Regions from separate parts of the Luteimonas sp. A611 genome, predicted to be linked through region 3. Evidence: predicted binding sites of a transcription regulator. Region 3 holds the regulator's gene; each other region holds the start of a gene.
What was found. The regulator HrcA, encoded in region 3, represses chaperone genes, less so after heat shock. The targets are predictions, from matches to a motif close to TTNGCACTCNNNNNNNNNGAGTGCNAA.
Positions count from the first base shown of each region.

Region 1: a site for HrcA is predicted at 2,519-2,545, ahead of rpoH (RNA polymerase sigma factor RpoH). Genes of this name have one in related genera too.
Region 2: a site for HrcA is predicted at 1,772-1,798, ahead of groES (co-chaperone GroES). Genes of this name have one in related genera too.

Region 1 is NZ_JBSVRP010000001.1:414,675-418,586, forward strand. Features, by position in the region: gene ACW5EG_RS01795 (TonB-dependent receptor plug domain-containing protein) at 1-2,280, shown strand, start outside; gene rpoH (RNA polymerase sigma factor RpoH) at 2,556-3,446, shown strand; gene zupT (zinc transporter ZupT) at 3,572-3,912, opposite strand, start outside.
Region 2 is NZ_JBSVRP010000001.1:347,346-351,257, forward strand. Features, by position in the region: gene ACW5EG_RS01540 (D-amino acid dehydrogenase) at 1-948, opposite strand, end outside; gene ACW5EG_RS01545 (Lrp/AsnC ligand binding domain-containing protein) at 1,120-1,593, shown strand; gene groES (co-chaperone GroES) at 1,847-2,137, shown strand; gene groL (chaperonin GroEL) at 2,200-3,840, shown strand.
Region 3 is NZ_JBSVRP010000001.1:1,506,575-1,510,486, reverse strand. Features, by position in the region: gene dnaK (molecular chaperone DnaK) at 1-937, opposite strand, end outside; gene grpE (nucleotide exchange factor GrpE) at 1,070-1,576, opposite strand; gene hrcA (heat-inducible transcriptional repressor HrcA) at 1,622-2,680, opposite strand; gene recN (DNA repair protein RecN) at 2,854-3,912, shown strand, end outside.

The DNA.
Region 1 (3,912 bases), 1.1 Mb from region 3:
GATCGCACCCTGGTGCTGGTTGACGGGCGTCGCGTGCCGTATGCGCCGTCGACGGGCACCAACGCCGACCTCAACACCATCCCGCTGGCGGCGGTGGAGCGCATCGAGATCCTGTCCGACGGCGCGTCGGCGCTGTATGGCTCGGACGCCATCGGTGGGGTGGTCAACATCATCCTGCGCAAGGATTACGACGGCGCCGAGTTCCGCTACGGCGTCGGCACCCCGGCCGTGCGCGGCGGCGATACCGAAGAGGCCTCGCTGGTGTTCGGCACCTCGTCCGACCGCGGCAGCCTGCTGTTCGGCGCTTCGGCCAATTCACGCGACATGGTCTACACCCGCGACCAGATCGGTGGCGACGTGCGCGGCGGCTCGTTCTACGGCAACAACTTCTACTTCGAAAGCGCGACCGACCCGGGCGAGGAGGGCGAGTTCGGCGGTGCGCTGCCGGGCTATGCCTGCGACGACCCCAACTTCTGGCGCAACGGCGAGAACTGCGTGTTCGACTTCAACGCAGTGGCCGCCAACGAAGCCTCGGTGAAGAACAAGTCGCTGTTCGCGCGAGGCAGCTGGCAGATCAACGAGGACTGGTCGATCCACGCCTCGGGCAGCTACAGCGGGACCGACAGCTTTGGCCGCTATGCGCCCACGCCGGGCGCGCTGTACGTGCCGGAAGGCTCGCCCAACGATCCGCTGCTTGGCGACGGCCTGGGCGCATTCGTGTACCACCGCTACGCGGCGGCCGGCAACCGGGACACCTTCGTCGACAACAACGTCGTCGACATCAACGTGGGCTTCAACTGGCAGGCCACCGAGAAGCTCTACGTCGACCTCGGCATGCGTCGCAGCAAGGCCAGGTTCAAGGAGCTCGGACGCGGCTTCATCGTCACCCCGCTGGCCGAGGCCGCTGTCGCAAACGGTTCCTACAACCTGTTCGATCCGTTCGGCAACTCCGAGGAAGTGATCAAGGGCTTCACCGCCACCACCTCGCGCGACGGCGTCTTCGACATCGAGGAGCTGTACGCCAACGCCACGCTCGACCTGTTCGAGCTGGGCGGCGGCACCTCGGTGGTGGCGTTTGGCGCGGAATACCGGCAGGAAGATTACGCCGACATCTTCGACTCGCTGTCGGAGGCGGGGGTGATCGCCGGTTCTTCGGGCAATTCGGCGGCAGGCTCGCGCGAGATCTACGCGGCCTACGCCGAATGGCTGTTCCCGATCGTGGACAGCTTCGACGTCACCGTGGCCGCGCGCTACGACCGTTACAGCGACTACGGAAGCGACGTCTCGCCCAAGGTGTCGCTGCGCTGGCAGCCGCTGGACAACCTGACCCTGCGTGCCTCGGCCGGCCAGGGCTTCCGCGCGCCGCCGCTGCCCTACGTGCACGGCAAGCGCGCGTTCTCGGCCGAGCAGGTGGGCGACTTCCGCACCTGCGTGGTGCTCGGCTACAGCCCGGCCGACTGCGGCGGCGACGCCAACGGCGACAACATCGCCGACGGGCCGCAGAGCGACGACGTGAGCTACCAGGTCGACACCTGGTCCAGCGGCAACCTCGACCTGGAATCGGAGACCTCGCGCCAGTCCAGCGTCGGCCTGGCCTGGGACGCGGCCAGCTGGCTCAACCTGACCCTGGACTACTACCGGATCGAGGTCGAGGACCGCATCCGCCAGATCGAATTCCAGGAGCTGGTCAACTTCGACAACGCCGGCGTCGCGCTGCCCACCGGCACCTCGGTCGTGCGGCGCTCGAACGGCTCGATCAGCGAGGTCAACACCGCCTATGCCAACGAGGGCGACCTGGAAACGAGCGGCCTCGACCTCAACCTGCGCACCCGCTACACGCTGGGCGACGCCGGCCGGCTGGAGAACTGGCTGCAGGTGGCGAAGGTCATCGACTTCACCATCACCGACGGCGACACGGTCAAGGACCGCCTGGGCTGGATCTCCGCGCCCGACCTGCGCGCCACCCTGCGCAACAGCTGGACGCTGGGCGAGCTGACCGCGAACTGGAACATCAACTACATCGACTCGCAGGAAAACCCCGCCAGCACGCCCGCGTTCGGCTTCATCGGCGGGGGGCCGAACTCGCGCCTGGGCAGCTACACCACCCATGACCTGTCGGTGACCTACCGCGCACCGTGGGAGGGCAGCATCACCGTCGGTGTCAACAACGCCGGCGACCGCTATCCCGCGCTGATGGAGGTTCGCGGACGTCCCTGGAACTTCGAGCTCTACGACGCCTACGGCCGGACCCTGTACTTCCGTTACGCGCAGACGTTCTGAACCCTGGGCGCGGTCCGGTGGCGGGACGGGCTTTTGCCACGGATTTCGCGGGTGAACGCGGATCGGGCAGGGTGACTGGTACAAGCCTGAACGGTTGGGTCAGGGATGCCCCGCGGCAAATCGTTGATTTGCAACTCGCGTTCTGCCGCGACGGGGCGGTTCACCGCCCCGTCGCGGAGCCCGGGCGAAACTCGGGGTCCCGTTCCAGCAATGCAACGCTAGGGAACTTTCCGAGGCCTTAGCAGTCATATCTGCCGACTGCTAAACTGCCCCCCATGAACATGCCCATGTCCCAAGCGCTCGTTGCCAACAACCTGCCGGTTACCGCGTTCAACGGTCTGACTCCGCTCGGTTCGCTGGAAGCCTACATCGGCGCGGTCCACCAGATCGCCGTCCTGTCGACCGAGGATGAGCAGGCGCTCGCGCGCCGCTACCGGGACGACGAGGACCTGGATGCCGCCCGTGAGCTGGTGCACTCGCATCTGCGCTTCGTGGTGCACGTCGCGCGTGGCTACAGCGGCTACGGCCTGCAGCTGGCCGACCTGATCCAGGAAGGCAACATCGGCCTGATGAAGGCGGTGAAGCGCTTCGATCCGGACGTCGGCGTGCGCCTGGTGAGCTTCGCGGTGCACTGGATCCGCGCCGAGATGCACGAGTTCATCCTCAAGAACTGGCGCATCGTCAAGGTCGCCACGACCAAGGCGCAGCGCAAGCTGTTCTTCAACCTGCGCAAGAGCAAGACCCGCCTGGGCTGGCTCAATGCCGCCGAGGTCAGGGCGGTTGCCAAGGACCTGAACGTGTCCGAGCGCGAAGTGCTGGAGATGGAGTCGCGACTGTCGGGCCGCGACATCGGCTTCGATGCGCCGTCCGACGAGGACGACGAGCGCGCACCGCCGGCGCCTGCGGCCTACCTGGTCGCGCGCGAAGAGGATCCGGCCCAGGCCTACGAGCGCAGCAGCAGCCGGGACAACAAGCTCGGCCTGCTGCGCGAAGGCATGGCCCGCCTGGATGCGCGCTCGCGCGACATCATCATGCGTCGCTGGCTAGATGACGAGAGCAAGGTCACGCTGCAGGAACTGGCCGACGAATACGGCGTCTCCGCCGAGCGCATCCGCCAGGTCGAGGCCAACGCGTTGAAGAAGATGAAGACGCTGTTCGCGGCCTGAGCCGCGGCGGTGGCCCACAGGAAAGCCCGGCTCCGGCCGGGCTTTTTCGTGGCCGCTCAGTTGACCTGGCCGCCCTTGCCGAACGTGGCCGGACGCTCAGGCGTTGCTGCACCCGATCCGGCGGCTCACCACTTGAACAGCACCAGGCTGATCGCCAGCGCGCCCATGCCGGTCACCAGGCCGTACACCGTCTCGTGGCCCTTGGCGTAGCGCTTGGCCGCCGGCAGCAGCTCGTCCAGCGCCAGGAACACCATGACCCCGGCGATCACCCCGAACACCGCCCCGAACACCGCGTCCGACAGGTACTGGCGCAACAGCACGTAGCCGATGATCGCGCCGATCGGCTCGGCCAGCCCTGAGAGCAGGCAGGCGAAGAAGGCGTAGGCCTTGTTGTTGGTCGCGAAATACACCGGCACCGCGATGGCGATGCCCTCCGGGATGTTGTGGATCGCGATCGCAAAGGCCA
Region 2 (3,912 bases), 1.2 Mb from region 3:
CTCGGCCATGCCGCCCACGCGGATGCGGTCGTCGAAGCGGGTGATCGCCACCTTGTAGCTCTCGTCGAGCACGGTCGAATGCGGCGCCATTTCCGGCCGCGTGATCGGGATGGTCAGCGAGTAGCCCTTGAGCGGGTAGACCGGCAGGCGGACGCCGACCGGCGCCAGCAGCCGTGGCGACCAGCTGCCCAACGCCAGCACGTAGCGGTCGGCGGCCTCGACGCGGCCGTCGATGCGCACGCCCGACAGCCGATCGCCATCGGCCAGCAGCGCCTCCACGTCGCTGCCGTGGCGGAACTCCACGCCCGCGTCGACGGCAAGCGCCGCCAGCCGGGTGGTGAACAGATGGCAGTCGCCGGTCTCGTCGCCGGGCAATCGCAACGCGCCTGCCAGCGTGTCGCGGACCTGTGCGAGCGCAGGCTCGGCGCGCACGATGCCGTCGCGGTCGAGCAGCTCGTAGCGCACGCCGTATTCGCGCAGCACGGCGATGTCGCGCGCCGCGGCGTCGAGCTGGGCGTGGGTGCGGAACAGCTGGGTGGTGCCGAGCGTGCGCTGTTCGTACTCGATGCCGGTGGCCACGCGCAGTTCGGCCAGGCAGTCGCGGCTGTATTCAGCCAGCCGCACCATCCGCGCCTTGCTCACCGCGTAGCGCGGATGGGTGCAGTTGCGCAGCATCGCCCACAGCCAGCGGTACTGTGCCGGGTCGCTGGTGGGTTTGATCGCCAGCGGCGCGTGGCGCGACAGCAGCCACTTCACCGCCTTGAGCGGGATGCCAGGCGCCGGCCACGGCGAGGCATAGCCCGGCGAGACCTGGCCGGCATTGGCGAAGCTGGCTTCCATCGCCGGCCCGTCGCTGCGGTCGACCACCACCACCTCGTGGCCCTGCTGGCGCAGGTACCAGGCGCTGGTTACGCCAATCACGCCGGAACCCAGGATCAGGATGCGCATCGCCTTGCTCGCTCGCGGCAGGCCGGAAGGAGTCGGGTCCATCCGGGGGTGGGTCGAAGGTGGTCACGGGGCGGAATTCCACCAGTATAAGAGCGGGAAGGCAGCGGAATTTTCCAAGATTCAGTCGGATGGCAGTTAATATTCCTGCAAAGACCGCCCCCGACAGTGCCAATGAAACGCAGGGAACTCGACCGCGTCGACCGCCGCATCCTGCGCATCCTGCAGCAGGAGGGGCGCATCGCCTTCACCGAACTCGGCGAGCGCGTGGGCCTGTCGACCACGCCCTGCACCGAGCGCGTGCGCCGGCTCGAGCGCGACGGCGTGATCACCGGCTACCACGCCCGTGTAGCGCCCGCCGCGGTCCAGGCCAGCCTGCTGGTGTTCGTCGAGATCAGCCTGGCCTACAAGTCCGGCGACATCTTCGAGGAATTCCGCCGCGCCGCGCTCAAGCTGCCGAACGTGCTGGAATGCCACCTGGTGTCGGGGGATTTCGACTACCTGATCAAGGCGCGGATCTCGGAAATGGCGTCCTACCGCAAGCTGCTCGGCAGCACCCTGCTGACCCTGCCGCACGTACGCGAATCCAAGAGCTACATCGTCATGGAAGAGGTGAAGGAGACGCTGGAGCTGCCGGTCGGGGACTGAGTTTGCGTGGCTCCGGCGGCCCCCATCCCAACCCTTCCCCCGCGAGCAGGGGAGGGTTGGGATGGGGGCAAGCCGAAACCGCGAAAAGAAATCCACACCCTGCCCCTTGAAAGCGCCGGCTACCCCCCTCATCTTCCGATCACCTCCCGGCCCGTCCGGGATTTTCGCGCCCGCGTTGCTGGCAGTCGCCCTTGGCGAGTGCTAACATCGCCGCCCCTTTACCTGTCCAATCAATCACTTGCGAGGGTTGAAAATGAGCAACATCAAGCCGCTGTACGACCGCGTGGTCATCAAGCGTATGGAAGAAGAGAAGCTGTCGGCCGGCGGCATCGTGATCCCGGACTCGGCCACCGAAAAGCCGATCAAGGGTGAAGTCGTCGCCGTCGGCGAGGGCAAGGTGCTCGACAACGGCAGCGTGCGCGCGCCCAAGGTCAAGGCCGGCGACAAGGTGCTGTTCGGCAAGTACAGCGGCACCGAGGTCAAGCTCGACGGCACCGAATACCTCGTGGTGAAGGAAGACGACATCTTCGCGATCCTCGGCTGATCGCGGCGTCTTTCGCCAGCCCTTTCCACATTCCCACTATCCAGACATCGAGGTAATCAGCCATGGCTGCCAAGGAAATCCGTTTCGGTGAAGACGCGCGCGCCAAGATGGTGCGCGGCGTCAACATTCTCGCCAATGCCGTCAAGGCAACCCTCGGCCCGAAGGGCCGCAACGTCGTGCTCGAGAAGAGCTACGGCGCGCCGACCATCACCAAGGACGGCGTCTCCGTCGCCAAGGAAATCGAACTGGCCGACAAGTTCGAGAACATGGGCGCGCAGATGCTGAAGGAAGTCGCGTCCAAGACCTCCGACAACGCCGGTGACGGCACCACCACCGCCACCGTGCTGGCGCAGGCGCTGATCCGCGAAGGTGCCAAGGCGGTCGCCGCCGGCATGAACCCGATGGACCTCAAGCGCGGCATCGACCAGGCCGTCAAGGCCGCGGTGCAGGAGCTGAAGAACATCTCCAAGCCCACCGCCGACGACAAGGCGATCGCCCAGGTCGGCACGATCTCGGCCAACTCCGACGAGTCGATCGGTACCATCATCGCCGACGCGATGAAGAAGGTCGGCAAGGAAGGCGTGATCACCGTTGAAGAGGGCTCGGGCCTGGACAACGAGCTCGACGTCGTCGAGGGCATGCAGTTCGACCGCGGCTACCTGTCGCCGTACTTCATCAACAACCAGCAGTCGATGTCGGCCGACCTGGATGACCCGTTCATCCTCCTGCACGACAAGAAGATCTCCAACGTGCGTGACCTGCTGCCCGTGCTCGAAGGCGTGGCCAAGGCCGGCAAGCCGCTGCTGATCGTGGCCGAAGAGGTTGAAGGCGAAGCGCTGGCGACCCTGGTGGTCAACACCATCCGCGGCATCGTCAAGGTCGTGGCCGTCAAGGCCCCGGGCTTCGGCGACCGTCGCAAGGCGATGCTCGAAGACATGGCCGTGCTGACCGGCGGCACCGTGATCTCCGAGGAAGTCGGCCTGCAGCTCGAGAAGGCGACCATCGCCGACCTCGGCCGCGCCAAGAAGGTGCAGGTCTCCAAGGAGAACACCACCATCATCGACGGCGCCGGCGAGACCGGTGGCATCGAGGCGCGCATCAAGCAGATCAAGGCGCAGATCGAAGAGACCTCTTCGGACTACGACCGCGAGAAGCTGCAGGAGCGCGTGGCCAAGCTGGCCGGCGGCGTCGCGGTGATCAAGGTCGGTGCCTCGACCGAGATCGAGATGAAGGAAAAGAAGGCCCGCGTCGAAGACGCCCTGCACGCCACGCGCGCTGCGGTGGAAGAAGGCGTGGTCCCGGGCGGCGGCGTGGCCCTGGTGCGCGCGCTGCAGGCCATCGGCGAGCTCAAGGGTGCCAACGAAGACCAGAACCACGGCATCGTGATCGCCCTGCGTGCAATGGAAGCCCCGCTGCGCGAGATCGTCACCAACTGCGGTGAAGAGCCGTCGGTGGTGCTGAACAAGGTCAAGGACGGCACCGGCAACTACGGCTACAACGCGCAGACCGGCGAGTACGGCGACATGATCGCGTTCGGCATCCTGGATCCGACCAAGGTCACCCGTTCGGCGCTGCAGAACGCAGCCTCGATCGCCGGCCTGATGATCACCACCGAAGCGATGGTGGCGGAGCTTCCCAAGAAGGAAGAGCCGGCCATGGGCGGCGGCGGTGGCATGGGCGGCATGGGCGGCATGGATTTCTGATCCAGCGCCAACCGTTCCACTGCGACACGAAAAACCCCGCCGCGAGGCGGGGTTTTTCTTTGCGCGACGTGG
Region 3 (3,912 bases):
GGTCCTCGACCAGCGCCTCGAGCTTGGCGCGGGTGAGCTTGATGTTGAGGTGCTTCGGACCCGAGGCGTCGGCGGTGACGTACGGCAGGTTGACCTCGGTCTGCTGCGCGGTCGACAGCTCGATCTTGGCGCGCTCGGCCGCGTCCTTCAGGCGCTGCAGGGCAAGTGGATCCTTGCGCAGGTCCAGACCGGAGTCCTTCTGGAACTCCTCGACCAGGTAGTCGATGACGCGCTTGTCGAAGTCCTCGCCACCGAGGAAGGTGTCGCCGTTGGTGGCCAGCACCTCGAACTGCTTCTCGCCGTCGACTTCAGCAATCTCGATGATCGACATGTCGAAGGTGCCGCCGCCGAGGTCGTACACGGCGATCTTGCGGTCGCCGCCGCCCTTGTCCAGGCCATAGGCCAGGGCGGCCGCGGTCGGCTCGTTGATGATGCGCTTGACGTCGAGGCCGGCGATGCGGCCGGCGTCCTTGGTCGCCTGGCGCTGCGAGTCGTTGAAGTAGGCCGGGACCGTGATCACCGCCTCGGTGACCTTCTCGCCCAGATAATCCTCGGCGGTTTTCTTCATCTTCTCCAGGATGCGCGCGGACACTTCCTGCGCCGAGAGTTTCCTGCCGTCGCTGGTCTGCACCCAGGCGTCGCCGTTGTCGTGCGCGACGATGTCATAGGGCACCAGGTCGAGGTCCTTCTTGACCTCGGCATCGGTGAACTTGCGGCCGATCAGGCGCTTGACCGCGTAGAACGTGTTCTTGGGGTTGGTGACGGCCTGGCGCTTGGCGGACGCGCCGACCAGCACCTCGCCGTCCTTGGTATAGGCCACGACGGACGGCGTGGTGCGATCACCCTCGCTGTTCTCGATGACCTTGGCCTTGCCGCCGTCCATGATCGCCACGCACGAGTTGGTCGTGCCCAGGTCGATGCCGATGATCTTTGCCATGGTGGGTTCCCTCTGGAATCTTCGTCAGGTGGCGGCGATGCCGCCGATGGTGCGTATCTGGGGTGTCGAGCCCTTCCCTTCAAGGGCCAAGGGCGCGCCTTCCCCTCGGCGGGGAAGGCGGAAAGCAGGACGTCAGTCCTGTTTCGCGACCGACACCAGGGCCGGGCGCAGCAACTGCTCGTTGAGCAGGTAGCCCTTCTGGAACAGCTGGAACACGCTGCCCGGGGCGACGTCGGTCGTCTCGACCGCGCTCATGGCGTTGTGCTTCTCCGGGTCGAAGCCATCGCCCGCTGCCGGGGCGACCTCGACCAGGCCGTTGTTGCCGCACACGCGGGTCAGTTCGCGCAGGGTCAGCACCACGCCGTCGCGCAGCGGATCCTCGGCCGGGGCGGTGTTGAGCGCGGCCTCCAGGCTGTCGAACACCGGCAGCAGGTCGCCCAGCAGTTGCTTGTTGGCGAAGCGGCAGGCGTTGCGCACGTCGCGCTCGAGGCGCTTGCGCTGGTTTTCCATGTCGGCGCGGTCGATCAGCGACTGTGCGCGCAGTTGTTCAAGCTCGCCTTCGAGCGCCTGGATGCGGTCGTCGGGGGTATTCAATTCTTCAGCCGCGGGCGCGGCATCCTGCATCGGTTCCGTGGTCATGTTCCTGGGGCTGGTAAGGCGGTCGCAGGGCCGCCGACCCCGCAGCTATGGGGTCGGCGGATCCGGATTCAAGGCGGCGCCCAGCAGCTCGGCGGTCGCCTGCACCACCGGAATCACCCGGTCGTAGGCCATCCGGGTCGGGCCGATCACGCCCAGCACGCCCAGCACCTTGCCACCCGCGCCGTAGGGTGCGGTCACCAGCGAAACGCCCTCCAGCGGCGCCAGCCCGGTTTCCTCGCCGATGAAGATGCGCACGCCCGGCGCCTTGATCGTGCGCTCCAGCAGCTGCAGGATCTCGCGCTTGCGGGCGAAGGCCTCGAACAGCTCGCGCAGGCGGTCGAGGTCGGACAGGTCCTGCACGCCGATCAGGCGGGTCTGGCCGGCGACCAACATGTCGTCGTCGTCGACCGGCGCCAGCGCCTGCTCGGCCAGCTCGACCGTGTGCGAGAGCAGCGCCTCCATCTCGCTGCGCGCGGCCTGCAGCTCCCGCACCAGGCTGGCGCGGATGTCGGCGACCTGGCGGCCGGCGAAATGGGCGTTGAGGTAATTGGCCACCCGCTCCAGCTCCGAGGCCTCGTAGGGCCGGCGGGTCTGGATGATGCGGTTCTGCACGTCGTTGTCGGAGAACACCAGGATCGCCATGACCCGCTGCGCGTCGAGCGGGACGAAGTCGATGTGGCGGAAGGCGAACTGCTCGCGGCGCGGCACCGAAACCACGCCGACAAAGTGGGTCATCGCCGACACCAGTTCCGAAGCGCTGCCCAGCAGCGACTGGGTGCCGCCGCCCGCGGCCAGTTCGCCGCGCAGGCGGGCCATTTCGGCATGGGCCAGCGGCTGCAGCTGCAGCAGCGAGTCGACGAACACGCGGTAGCCCTGCGCGGTGGGCACCCGCCCGGCAGATGTGTGCGGCGCGGCCAGCAGCCCCTGCTCCTCGAGGTCGGCGAGGATGTTGCGGATCGTCGCGGCGCTGACGTCCAACCCCGCGTGCCGGGCCAGCGTCTGCGAGCCCACCGGCTCGCCGTCGCGGATGTAGCGCCCGATCAGCGTACGCAGCAGCTGGCGCGCGCGCAGGTCGAGTTTTTTGCCGGGCAAGGATGCGGACATGGACCGATTAGATCGCCGATGCGCGCAAGGGCGCAAGCGGCCTGCGCACCGGGCCAGCCGTGGTCCTGCGCCGGCGCGGCAGTGGGCGGCCCGACGGGTGCGGACTTTCCCGACCCGCATCCGGCGCCTTTGCGTCTCGGCTGTTGCGACTGCGCGCACTACAATGCGCGGCCATGCTCAAACGCCTGACCCTCCGCGATTTCGCCGTCGTCCCCGAGTCCGAACTCGAGTTCGGCCCGGGCATGACCGTGATTTCCGGCGAGACCGGCGCGGGCAAGTCGCTGCTGGTCGATGCGCTGGGCTTCCTGTCGGGCCTGCGCGCCGATGCCGGCATGGTCCGCCACGGCGCCCAGCGCGCCGAGCTGCACGCCGAGTTCGATCCGGCCGCGGTGCCGTCCGCCCTGGCCTGGCTGCACGAACAGGAGTTCGACGACGGCACGGCCTGCACCCTGCGCCGCACCCTGCGCGCGGACGGCGGTTCGCGCGCCTGGATCAACGGCCGCCCGGCCACCCTGGCCCAGCTCTCGCAGCTGGCCGGCCTCCTGGTCGAGATCCACGGCCAGCACGAGCACCAGGCGCTGATGGAAAAGGCCAGCCAGCTCGCCCTGCTCGACGCCTTCGGCCGCCACGAGCCACAGCTGGCCGCGGTGCGCGGGGCGGCGGCCGCCTGGGCTGCGCTGCTGCGCGAGCGCGACGCCCTGTCCAAGACCGGCGACGTGTCCGAACGCATCGACTGGCTTGGCCACCAGCTCGCCGAACTCGAGCGAGAGGACCTGCGCCCGGAGTCGATCGAGTCGCTGGTCGCCGGCCATCGCCGCCAGGCACACGCGGCCGGGCTGATCGCGGCCTGCGACGACGCGCTCGACGGCCTGGCCGGCGACGATGGTCCCGCGCTGGTGCGCCGCCTGCAGCAGCTGCGCGGCGGGCTGTCGCGCGAGCGTGCGCACGAACCGCGGCTGGGCGAGGTCGATGCCATGCTCGACTCGGCCGCCATCCAGCTCGACGAGGCCACCCTGCTGCTGCAGCGGGTGCGCGACGAGCTCGACATCGATCCAGCCCAGTTCGAGGCGCTGGACGCAACACTGGCGCGGCTGCACGAGCTGTCGCGCAAGCATCGCGTGTCGCCCGGGGAACTGGCCGGTCAGCAGGCCGCGTTCACGGCCGAACTCGAGGCGCTGCGCGATGCGGGCGTCCGCCTGGCATCGCTCGAGGGCGAGATCGGCAAGGCCGCG